One region of the Cobetia sp. D5 genome, then DNA from elsewhere that is predicted to be linked to it. Evidence: predicted binding sites of a transcription regulator. Region 1 holds the regulator's gene; the other holds the start of a gene.
The links. The regulator sigma-54, encoded in region 1, starts transcription at its own class of promoters, with help from an activator protein. The targets are predictions, from matches to a motif close to TGGCACNNNNNTTGCTNT.
Positions count from the first base shown of each region.

Region 1 (5,069 bases):
GCTGGCCGCCGGTGCAGCCCACGGAGACCGTCAGGTAGCTGCGGTTGCTGTCCTGATAGGCGGGAAGCCAGCGTTCCAGCCAGCCGGCGATATCGTCATGCATCGCCTGGACGGTGGGGTAGCGCTGCAGGAATTCGGCCACGCTGTCGTCGCGACCGGTATCGCCGCGCAGATTGATGTCCCAGTACGGGTTGGGCAGGCAGCGGGCATCGAACACCATGTCGGCGTCGGTCGGCACGCCATGCTTGAAGCCGAAGGATTCAAAGGTCAGCGTCAGGTGGCGGGAGCTGTGCTGGGCGACCTGCTCGGTGATCCGCGAGCGCAGGTCGTGCACGCTCAGGTTGGTCGAGTCGATGACCAGGTCGGCCTTCTGGCGAATGGGAGCGAGCGTCTTCTGCTCGATCTCGATGGCCTCGGCCAGGGTATGGTCGTTGTCGCGCGTCAGAGGGTGACGACGACGGGTCGCCGAGTAGCGTTCCAGCAGCACTCGCGAATCGGTGGTCAGGTAGACGACCTGCACGTCCATGCCGCTCTGGCGAACGTTGTCGAGCAATTCGGGGAAGCGGGTCAAGGCTTCCGGCAGGTTGCGGGCATCGATGGAGACCGCGATGCGCCGGCGCGCCGGGCTGTCCTTTTCGAGCTGATCGACCAGTGGCGCCAGCAGCATGCCGGGCAGATTGTCGATGGCATAGTAGCCAATGTCTTCCAGCGCCTGGAGAGCGATGGATTTCCCGGAGCCGGAGCGGCCGCTGATGATCACGATCTTCATGAAGTGCTCTCCAAGGGCGAGGTCAACGTCGAAAGAATGCAGGGGTGGGGCAGAAGGCTGCCCGCTATCAGTGCGCTGTACATCGGCCGATGGGAGGCCAGCAAGACGAAAGCCCGGACGATGTCCGGGCCTGTCATTCAGCGCGCCGGTAATTCGGCGATGGCTTGGGTCAATGCCTCAAAGAGTGCACGCTGGCTGTCTGCCTGGCGCAGGGCCGAGCGATTGGTCGGGGAATTGAGCAATTCCGCGACCTGCCCGAGCAGCGTCAGATGGGTCTCATCCGCTTCCTCAGGCACCAGCAGCACGAACAGCAGATCGATGGGTTCTCCGTCGATGGCATCGAAGTCGATGGGTTCACCGAGCTTCAGAAACGCAGCGATTGGCGTCTTGCAATGCGGGCTGCGTGCATGGGGCACGGCCACACCGTGGCCAATGCCGGTCGACCCCAGTCTCTCGCGCCCGATCAGGCGCGAGAAGACTTCCTGGCTATCCAGGCTGGGAATGTTCTGTGCGATGAAGGTGCTGAAGAATTCAAGCACCCGCTTCTTGCTCCCCCCGGGGACACCGTACAGCGTGCGCTCGGGGGGAAGGATCTGATCAAGTGTCATGGCGGAAGGTCAACGGGTCCCGGTGCCCTGAGAGCGAGCCTGGGACTTTTCCTTGTGTTTGACCAGCTGGCGATCCAGCTTGTCGGCGAGCGCGTCGATGGCAGCGTACATGTTGGGGTCTTCTGCCAGGGCGTGGAGGTCAGCGCCTGCCGCGTGCAAGGTGCAGGCAGCCTGCTGGCGCTCCTTCTCGATCGACAGTGTCACCTGAACATTGGTGATGTTGTCGTAATGCCGTTCGAGGCGAGCGAGCTTCTCGTTGACGTAATCGCGGAGAGGATCGGTAAGTTCCACATGATGCCCGGTGATATTCACTTGCATGGACACGCTCCTTTATCCAGCGGGTTGCCATTCAATTGTAACCCTTTTTGACTACGAGCAAACCCTGATCGGACGCTCTGCAACAGGCTTGACGGCCACCGTCTGGCGATGTTTTCGCACCCTTGCCAGTGGCATCAGATGTCGTGAGCGTCTGTACCGACAATGCCCAAGCTTTGCGCAAAGATCAACGCTGCGCTGCATCGTGGCTCAGTGCTTGTCTTCAACTCAGTGAGGGGTATCGGAGTGGACTTCAAGGGCACGTCTGGTGGGTGGTGCGTGAAAGACGCGCAAGAAGGCGGGTTTTCGTCGCCAATGCCTGCATGTACGTCGCCTTTCAGGCGCTTCGATTGCGTGGAGCAAGCGGCGTTCCGGGAGGTTCTTCGGGTGTCATCCAGGTGCAATACGCGCAAAAGTGACTTTAAAAACATGCGATTGACGGTAAATGACGCTGCCGGAAAGGCGGTTTTTTACCATCATTCTGCGCGCCGTCATGGGCCATGACGGGTAATTGACGAGTGGTTGCCGGGATTACAGGGCACGCGACAGGCGCACCACTGCCCGCGAAGTCAGAGGCTGATGAGCGGACAATCCAGCGCTTGAGGTTGGCGGCGGCTGCCATTGTAGAGGTGAGAGCAGGGGGCATGGCAGCCGCAGGTGACGCGTCAGGCCAGACGCTTGCGCTCGCTGGAGGAGGGGATGCCCATCGCTTCGCGATACTTGGCCACGGTACGGCGTGCGACTTCGATGCCATCGCTGGCAAGCAGATCGACCAGCCGTGAGTCGGAGAGAGGCTTGCGGGCCGGCTCTTCCGCGATCAGCTTGCGGATGCGGGCACGAATGGCGGTGCTTGAGTGGGCGTCGCCACTGCCGCTGCCACCGACCTGGCTCGAGAAGAAGAACTTGAGCTCGAAGACGCCGCGCGGGGTGTGGATGTACTTCTGGGTCGTGACCCGCGAGATGGTCGATTCGTGCATCTCGACCACTTCGGCGATGTTGGCCAGAATCAGCGGCTTCATCCCTTCCTCGCCTTGCTCGAGGAAGTCGATCTGACGCGCCATGATCTCGCGGCCGACCTTGAGCAGGGTGTCATTGCGCGATGACAGGCTCTTCATCAGCCAGCGCGCTTCCTGCAGGTTGTCCTTGAGGAAGGTGTTGTCGGCGGACTTGTCGGCACGCTTGATCAGCGCGGCGTATTCCGGCTGGATGCGCAGCTTGGGCAGTGCTTCCGGGTTGAGCTCGACCTGCCAGCCGTGGCGGGTATGGCGCACCAGCAGATCAGGGATCACGTAATCGCTGGCGGGCTCGCCCCAGGCGGATGCCGGACGCGGATCGAGCGCGCGCACCAGGCGGATGACGTGGTCCAGCTCGTCATCGTCAAGGCTCAGGCGCCGCTTGAGCAGCTTGCGGTCATCGTTGCCCAGTGCCTCGAGGAATTGACGTACCAGGCGGCGCGCCTGCGCCAGCAGCGGCAGATCATCCGGCAGCAGTGCCAGTTGCAGCAGCAGGCATTCGCGCAGGTCACGAGCGAAGACGCCGGTCGGGTCGAACTGCTGCAGACGCAGCAATACCTGCTCGAGCTCGGAGGCCTTGAGGCCGGGCAGGCCCTGGCCGCGCAGGCCATCGACCAGTTCGTCGAGTGACAGGCTCAGATAGCCGGCACCGTCGACGGCATCGATCAGGCTCTCTGCCATCTGGCGTTCACGGCCATCGAGGTCGGTCATCGCCAGCTGCCAGCGCAGGTGGTCCTGCAGGCTCTCGACACTGGTATTGCGATCGAAGTCCGGCCCTTCTTCGCTCCCGCTGCCACTGCCGGAGCTGGTCAGGCTACCGGCGTGGTCCTGGTAGAGGTCCGACCAGTCACTGTCGAGGGGGTATTCCTCGGGAATCTCGCTCGAGGAGTCGGCAGTGGAGATCTCGCTCGAATCCTGTGTCTCGACGACATCCAGCGACTCGTAGTCCTCGTCGAGCTCCAACATGGGGTTGGACTCGAGGGCTTGCTGAATCTCCTGACGCAGGTCGAGCGTCGACAGCTGCAGCAGCTGGATCGCTTGCTGGAGCTGCGGCGTCATGGTCAGCGAGGTGCCGAGGCGGAGTTGCAGGGTGGGTTTCATGGAGTCAGTCAATTCACGGCAAAGGAACGTGCTTACTACGCTATACCGTGACTCGGGGCACTGACAAGTGGTTGCCGTGAATATTCAAGCAACTTGCATGCCATGTTTCCACCAAGGTGGTATGGACGTCATGCATGCGTCTGATGTCAGACATGAAAAAGCCGCTACGCGATAAAATCACGCAGCGGCTTTTGAAGCTTTCGCCTCCGGTGGACTCAGCGCAGCCGCTGACCCTAGAGCGTGAACTCGTGGCCCAGGTAGACGTCGCGCACCTGCTGGTTGGCCAGGATGGAGTCCGCATCACCGTGGGCGATGATCTGGCCATCGCCGACGATATAGGCGGTATCACAGATATCGAGTGTCTCGCGCACGTTGTGGTCGGTGATCAGCACGCCGATGCCACGATCGCGCAGTTGGCGCACGATGCTCTTGATCTCGCCCACCGAGATGGGGTCGACGCCGGCGAAGGGCTCATCGAGCAGCACGAAGTCCGGCTCGGTGGCCAGTGCACGGGCGATCTCGACCCGACGACGCTCCCCGCCGGACAGGCTCATGCCGGCGCTGGCGCGGATGTGCGTGATGCTGAATTCCTCGAGTAACTCTTCAAGGCGTGCCTTGCGGCCATTGCGATCCAGGTCCTTGCGGGTCTCCAGGATCGCCATGATGTTGTCGGCCACCGACAGCTTGCGGAAGATCGACGCCTCCTGCGGCAGATAGCCGATGCCGGCGCGTGCGCGCTGATGCATGGCGGCAGCGGAGAGGTCCTTGTCATCGATGGAGACGTTGCCGGCATCGGCGCGCACCAGCCCGACGATCATGTAGAACGAGGTCGTCTTGCCGGCGCCGTTGGGGCCCAGCAGGCCGACGATGTCGCCCTGGCGGATCTCCAGCGAGATGTCCTTGACCACCTTGCGGCCCTTGTAGGCCTTGGCCAGATGGCGAGCGCTCAGCGTACGCGGAGTAGCAGTCATGACTCAGTTTTCCTTGCTGGCATTGGCGCCGCGCGGCGTCAGAGTCATGTGCACGCGACCGCCTTCGGTCTGCTGTGCCGTCTTGCTGTTGTTGGCGTTCACCTGGCGCTTGTCGAGGAAGTACTCCACGTAGCCGCCTTCGAAGGTGTCATCGCCTTTCTCGAGACGCGCGTTGCCGACCAGCTCCACGCGGCGCTCCAGTGCATGGTAGCGGATAGTGTCGGCCCAGCCCTTGACCAGTTTCTCGTCGGGCGCGGGCTGCTGTTCCAGGTAGGCACGCTTGCCGGTGGCC
Region 1 covers NZ_CP142020.1:810,333-815,401, forward strand. The annotation lists gene rapZ (RNase adapter RapZ) at 1-769, opposite strand, end outside; gene U0O11_RS03415 (PTS sugar transporter subunit IIA) at 907-1,377, opposite strand; gene hpf (ribosome hibernation-promoting factor, HPF/YfiA family) at 1,387-1,695, opposite strand; gene U0O11_RS03425 (RNA polymerase factor sigma-54) at 2,358-3,806, opposite strand; gene lptB (LPS export ABC transporter ATP-binding protein) at 4,040-4,777, opposite strand; gene lptA (lipopolysaccharide transport periplasmic protein LptA) at 4,781-5,069, opposite strand, start outside.

Region 2 (5,069 bases), 470 kb from region 1:
GCGGCCTGGTTGGTCTCGGCGAGTACCACGCCGATGCCCTGGGTGCCTTCCAGCAGCTTGATGACTAGCGGCGCGCCCTTGACCATGGTGATCAGGTCGGGGATGTCATCCGGCGAATGCGCGAAGCCGGTGACCGGCAGGCCCAGCCCCTTGCGCGACAGCAGCTGCAGGGAGCGCAGCTTGTCGCGTGAGCGAGAGATGGCCACGGAATCATTGACCACGTAGGTGCCCATCATTTCGAACTGACGCAGCACGGCGCAGCCATAGAAGGTGACGGAGGCACCGATGCGCGGCACGACGGCGTCGAAGTGCTCGATCTCGGCGCCCTTGTAATGGATGGAGGGGCGGTGCGAGGCGATGTTCATGTAGCAACGCAGCGTGTCCACCACGCGTGCGGTGTGGCCACGTGCCTCGGCGGCCTCGATCAGGCGACGGGTGGAGTAGAGGCGTGAGTTACGCGACAGGATACCGATATGCATGAAATCCTCCGGAGCCGAATGGGCCAGACAGAGATAGGAATGAATCAGAAGAAGACTGACGTGATGCCCGTCAGGAGGCGTGGTATTCGCCGGTGAAGCCTTTGTCGTCTCGAGGCGTCACGCGATGCAGATGGCAGCGGGGCCAGCGCCTTGAGGCGAGATGCCGAAGCATGCCGCCGCGCGCCTGGCTGGTGCCGTCAGGGTTCGCCATGCAGATAGGCGGCGCCTGGTGCGACCAGCAGGCGACGCAGGGCACGGCGCCCCAGCAGAATGGGGTGACGCATCTGGGAGCGGTCCACCAGCGTCATGTCGATATCGTAGTCGAGCCCGGCCAGCTTCATGCGCGAGCGGATCGCGTAGCGCCATTCGGCCTGACCATTGGATGAGCGCACGCGGCGGCGATCATGCACCGGCGTCTCGACCGTATGCGGCGGGGAGTCGCTACCGCCGGTCCGGGTGATGAAGCGAACCCACAGATCATCGTTGTGTTCGAAGACCTCGATGCTCTCGGCATGCAGCGCACTGGAATGCGCACCGGTGTCGATCTTGGCATTGAGGTGCAGCTTGAGTTCCGGCAGCTCGATCAGCTCACGCCGACCCACCACGCCCCGCGGGCGAAAGCCCAGCAGGTCATGATTCAGTGTCTTGAGATCGAGGGGCGGTGCCTTGTCGATGTGATGACGCGAAGTGTTCTTGTGATGCGACATGTTTCATCCTGAATCAGAGGGCGTGAGCGAAGCGGGCAGCGGCTCACGGCATGAAGACACCGGGCAGGCGCGGCACAGCATAATGTGCGTTGCCGGCATGGCGGGGTAAGGGCCAGGCGGGCGCGCAGCATAGTCACTTAACGTACTGACAGCAATCCTTGCTGAAGCCTCTTTTTTCGCGTCACGAATCGGGGGGTGACGGTGGCGCGGACAGCGCCCGGCAAAACCGCCCCGGGCACGCGGTGATGGCACGCTTTCATCGCCGCCGGACGCCTCGCTTGCGGGCGCTGGGCAAGTCACCCACGGCCACAGGCGCGGGTGACGTCGTGCCGGTGGCGCGTTGCCGCGCGCCCTGTTCACCGGTGCCGATCAGCCCCGATTCCATGCCTTGAGCAAGTGTCCGATCGAGTGTCTGTTCAAGTGTCCGATCAAGTGTCGTGGGTTATGCGCATGATCTCAAGCACTGTCACCTGTGGGCATGCCCGGCGTCAATGACGCGGGGCAGGATTGCCGGTATCGGCCTGGCGAGTCAGGGCGGCGAGCGCCTGACCCAGCGGGCTGTCCGCGCTTGCATTGCGCAGCGTCATCAGCACCGGCAGACGCAGACGCGGAATCAGGGCGAGGTCGCGGGCCAGGGCAGCGAAGTTGGCCTGCGGGCAGCTGGCCAGGCGGGTCAGGAAGGCCGGCAGACGTTCGGCATCTTCCAGGTGGGCGTAGCCGCGCGCGGCGATCGCGACCAGCACGTCGACATTGACGGCCTCGTCGTCGGCCAGCAGGGCATCGATCCACTCCGCCGCCGCAGGGCGTGGGCTGGCACCGGCAGCCCGCAGGCAGGCGCACAGCGTCTCCAGATCCCCCAGGTCACGTGCAGCCTGACCACGCGCGATCAGGGCGGTGAGCAGCTCGGTCTCGTATTCCTCCGGCAGCGAGCCAGCCAGCTGGGCATGGGCGGGCGGTGCCTGCTCCAGACACAGCGCGATGGCGCGCAGCGGCGTGTCCGGCAGGTCAGCCAGACGCTGCACGAAGGCGGCGGCAAGCTCGCCGGACAGCTCGCCGCGCCGTGTCAGCACGTCGGCGATGCCCTGCAGACCGAGTGACGGCCAGTCATCCAGCGGTAGCTGGGCGGTGAGATACTGCTCGGCGAGCTCGTAGTACTGGCTGGCGGGGCGGTCGCAATCGAGACTGGCACGGGCGTGCAGCATGGCGCGCAGGCTGTCGTCCGGCGTGAAGGCCAGCGGGTTGTCCTGCATCAGGTTGTCGATCTTGCCTGCCTCGGCCTGCTGGAGATCAGGCCGGCCGACGGTCAGCGCCGTCTGACCCAGCGTCGTGATCAGACGTTCGAGGAAGGCATCGCGTTGCGCGGGAGACAGACGACCTTCTTCATCCAGCGGCAGGGCCAGAAACCACACCAGCGGATCGTCGAGCCCGGCCGGACGGAACACGCATGCCAGTCGGGCCTGACCCTTGAAGGGCTGCTCCCACGGCTGCTGTTCGGTCTCGAAGGCTTCCAGTTGCTCAAGACTGAGCGGGGCCAGGGTGCGACCCAGGTGATAAAGGTGCAGCTCGGCGCCGGTACGTGTGAAGAAGTTGCTCAAGGAAGAGAGAGGAGTCATGAGGCTCACCACGGCTGTGTCTCCGCCACGCCCTGGCTGGGCGTGCGGAAGAACGGAAGAAAAGAGTCTTGTCGAGCATCATTGCCACGCATGGCATGTGTCGTTGAATGACAGCTGCCGGCGCGTGACATGTGCCTGAGCATGTCTGGAATGGCAGCGACTTTAGCGATTCACCGGCTGTCATGCCACCCGCTGGCGTGTGATGGCGGCCAGAGGGAAGAGGGCGATCTGTGACTATTATGGCCGCTCTTTCGGCCCGTGACGGCTTGACAGATGACGCGGCACCTCAAGTCTCGCTGAGCGTTTTGCAGGTTGATGATTTTTTGATCAATTTTCGTCATCCCACGGCTGGCGCGGCTTTCAGCGTGACCGAGACGGGTTATCCACAGCATCGTCCACGGATGGCGTGAATAACTGTCATCCACTTGTCGTCAGGCTGACATCTAGCGCTGCAGGTAGCCTAGACGGCGTCACTGGCCCGCCATGACAGGCATGCTAGAATCGCGCTCATTGACAGGAATGCTGTCTTATTCCCTCTGGTTATGTCCTTAAGGGATGAAATGATTGGGAATGCGGGGCAGTCCCGTTATCCTATACAACCAAATCACATATAAAAGGCTGTGCTTATACCTGTTCTGTTGGCTCGACATCCGCGTTCAGCCGAATGTCAGCGACCGTCCAGCGCCAATGGCCCAGTCTTGCGATCCACGAGGAATCCCGATGCGCCAATCACGTTCGCTCGCAGCTGTCTTCTCTTCTACCGCTCTCAAGGGCGCCGTGATGGCTGCCGCGCTGGGCGCGACCACCCTGGGCAGCCTGGCGGCACAGGCTGACACCCTCAAGGTCGGCATGTCGGGCGGCTACTTCCCGTTCACCTTCGTCAAGCAGGACAAGCTGCAGGGCTTTGAAGTGGATGTCCTCAACGCCGTCGGCGAGATCACCGGTGACGACATCGAATTCGTGACCATGAGCTTCTCCGGCCTGATCGGCTCGCTGGAAGCCGGCCGCATCGACACCGTGGCCAACCAGATCACCATCACCGATGCACGCCAGGCCAAGTTCGCCTTCACCCAGCCCTACGTCTATGACGGGGCCCAGGTGGTCAAGCGTCGCGGCAATGACGAGATCACCGGCGTCGAGTCCCTCAAGGGCCACAGCGTGGCGGTCAACCTGGGCTCCAACTACGAAGCGCTGATGAAAGAGCTGCCCTACGCCGACCAGATCGACATCAAGACCTATGAGTCCAACATCGAGCAGGACACCGCCCTGGGCCGTGTCGATGCCTTCGTGATGGACCGCGTCAGCGCAAGCCAGGTGATCCAGAAGACGCCGCTGCCGCTGGAACTGGCTGGCAAGCCGTTCTCGCGCCTGGAGAACGCACTGCCGTTCCGCAAGGACGCCGAAGGCGAGGCCAAGCGTGACGAGGTGGATGCCGCGCTGACCGAGCTCAAGGAAAATGGCCGCCTGGCCGAGATTTCCAACAAGTGGTTCGGCAACGACATCACCACGCCTTGAACATTGCCCGCTGCGCCCTGATACAAGGGCGCATGCCAGGATGTCATGTGCAAACGGGGTGACGGCTGACCGTCGCCCCGTTGTCGTCATGTCGACGGGTGTCTTTCCAGACCCTCAGCCAAGCCCCCAGCCTGTCCGGATAACGAATGGATACTCTCAATATCGATTACATGCTTGGCCTGTTGCCGGTCATGCTCAAATACCTGCCACTGACACTCAAGATGGCCTGTATCGGCATGGTGGCCGCGCTGGTAATGGCTTCGCTGTTGGCGGTAGTGCGGGTGCTCAAGGTGCCGGTGCTGAATGCGCTGACCATCGTGTTCATCTCCTTCTTCCGCGGCACGCCGCTGCTGGTGCAGTTGTTCCTGTTCTACTACGGCCTGCCGCAGGTGATGGCGTTCCTGACCCAGATCGATGGCGTCACCGCGACGATTCTCGGCCTGACGCTGCACTTCTCGGCCTACATGGCCGAATCCATCCGCGCCGCCATCGTCGGGGTCGATCGCAGCCAGACCGAAGCGGCGCTCTCGATCGGCATGACCAATGTCCAGCTGATGCGACGCATCGTGCTGCCCCAGGCGGCCCGCGTGGCGGCCCCCACGCTGATGAACTACTTCGTGGACATGATCAAGTCCACGTCGCTGGCCTTCACGCTGGGGGTGACCGAGTTGATGGGCGCGACCCAGAAGGAAGCGGCCAGCAGCTTCCTGTACTTTGAATCCTTCATCATGGTGGCCATCGTCTACTGGGTGATG
Region 2 covers NZ_CP142020.1:1,277,866-1,282,934, forward strand. The annotation lists gene rimK (30S ribosomal protein S6--L-glutamate ligase) at 1-479, opposite strand, end outside; gene U0O11_RS05410 (ATP-dependent zinc protease family protein) at 677-1,186, opposite strand; gene U0O11_RS05415 (DUF3549 family protein) at 1,675-2,799, opposite strand; gene U0O11_RS05420 (amino acid ABC transporter substrate-binding protein) at 3,580-4,314, shown strand; gene U0O11_RS05425 (amino acid ABC transporter permease) at 4,461-5,069, shown strand, end outside.
Region 2: the regulator sigma-54 is predicted to act here: its motif matches at 3,439-3,456, upstream of U0O11_RS05420 (amino acid ABC transporter substrate-binding protein).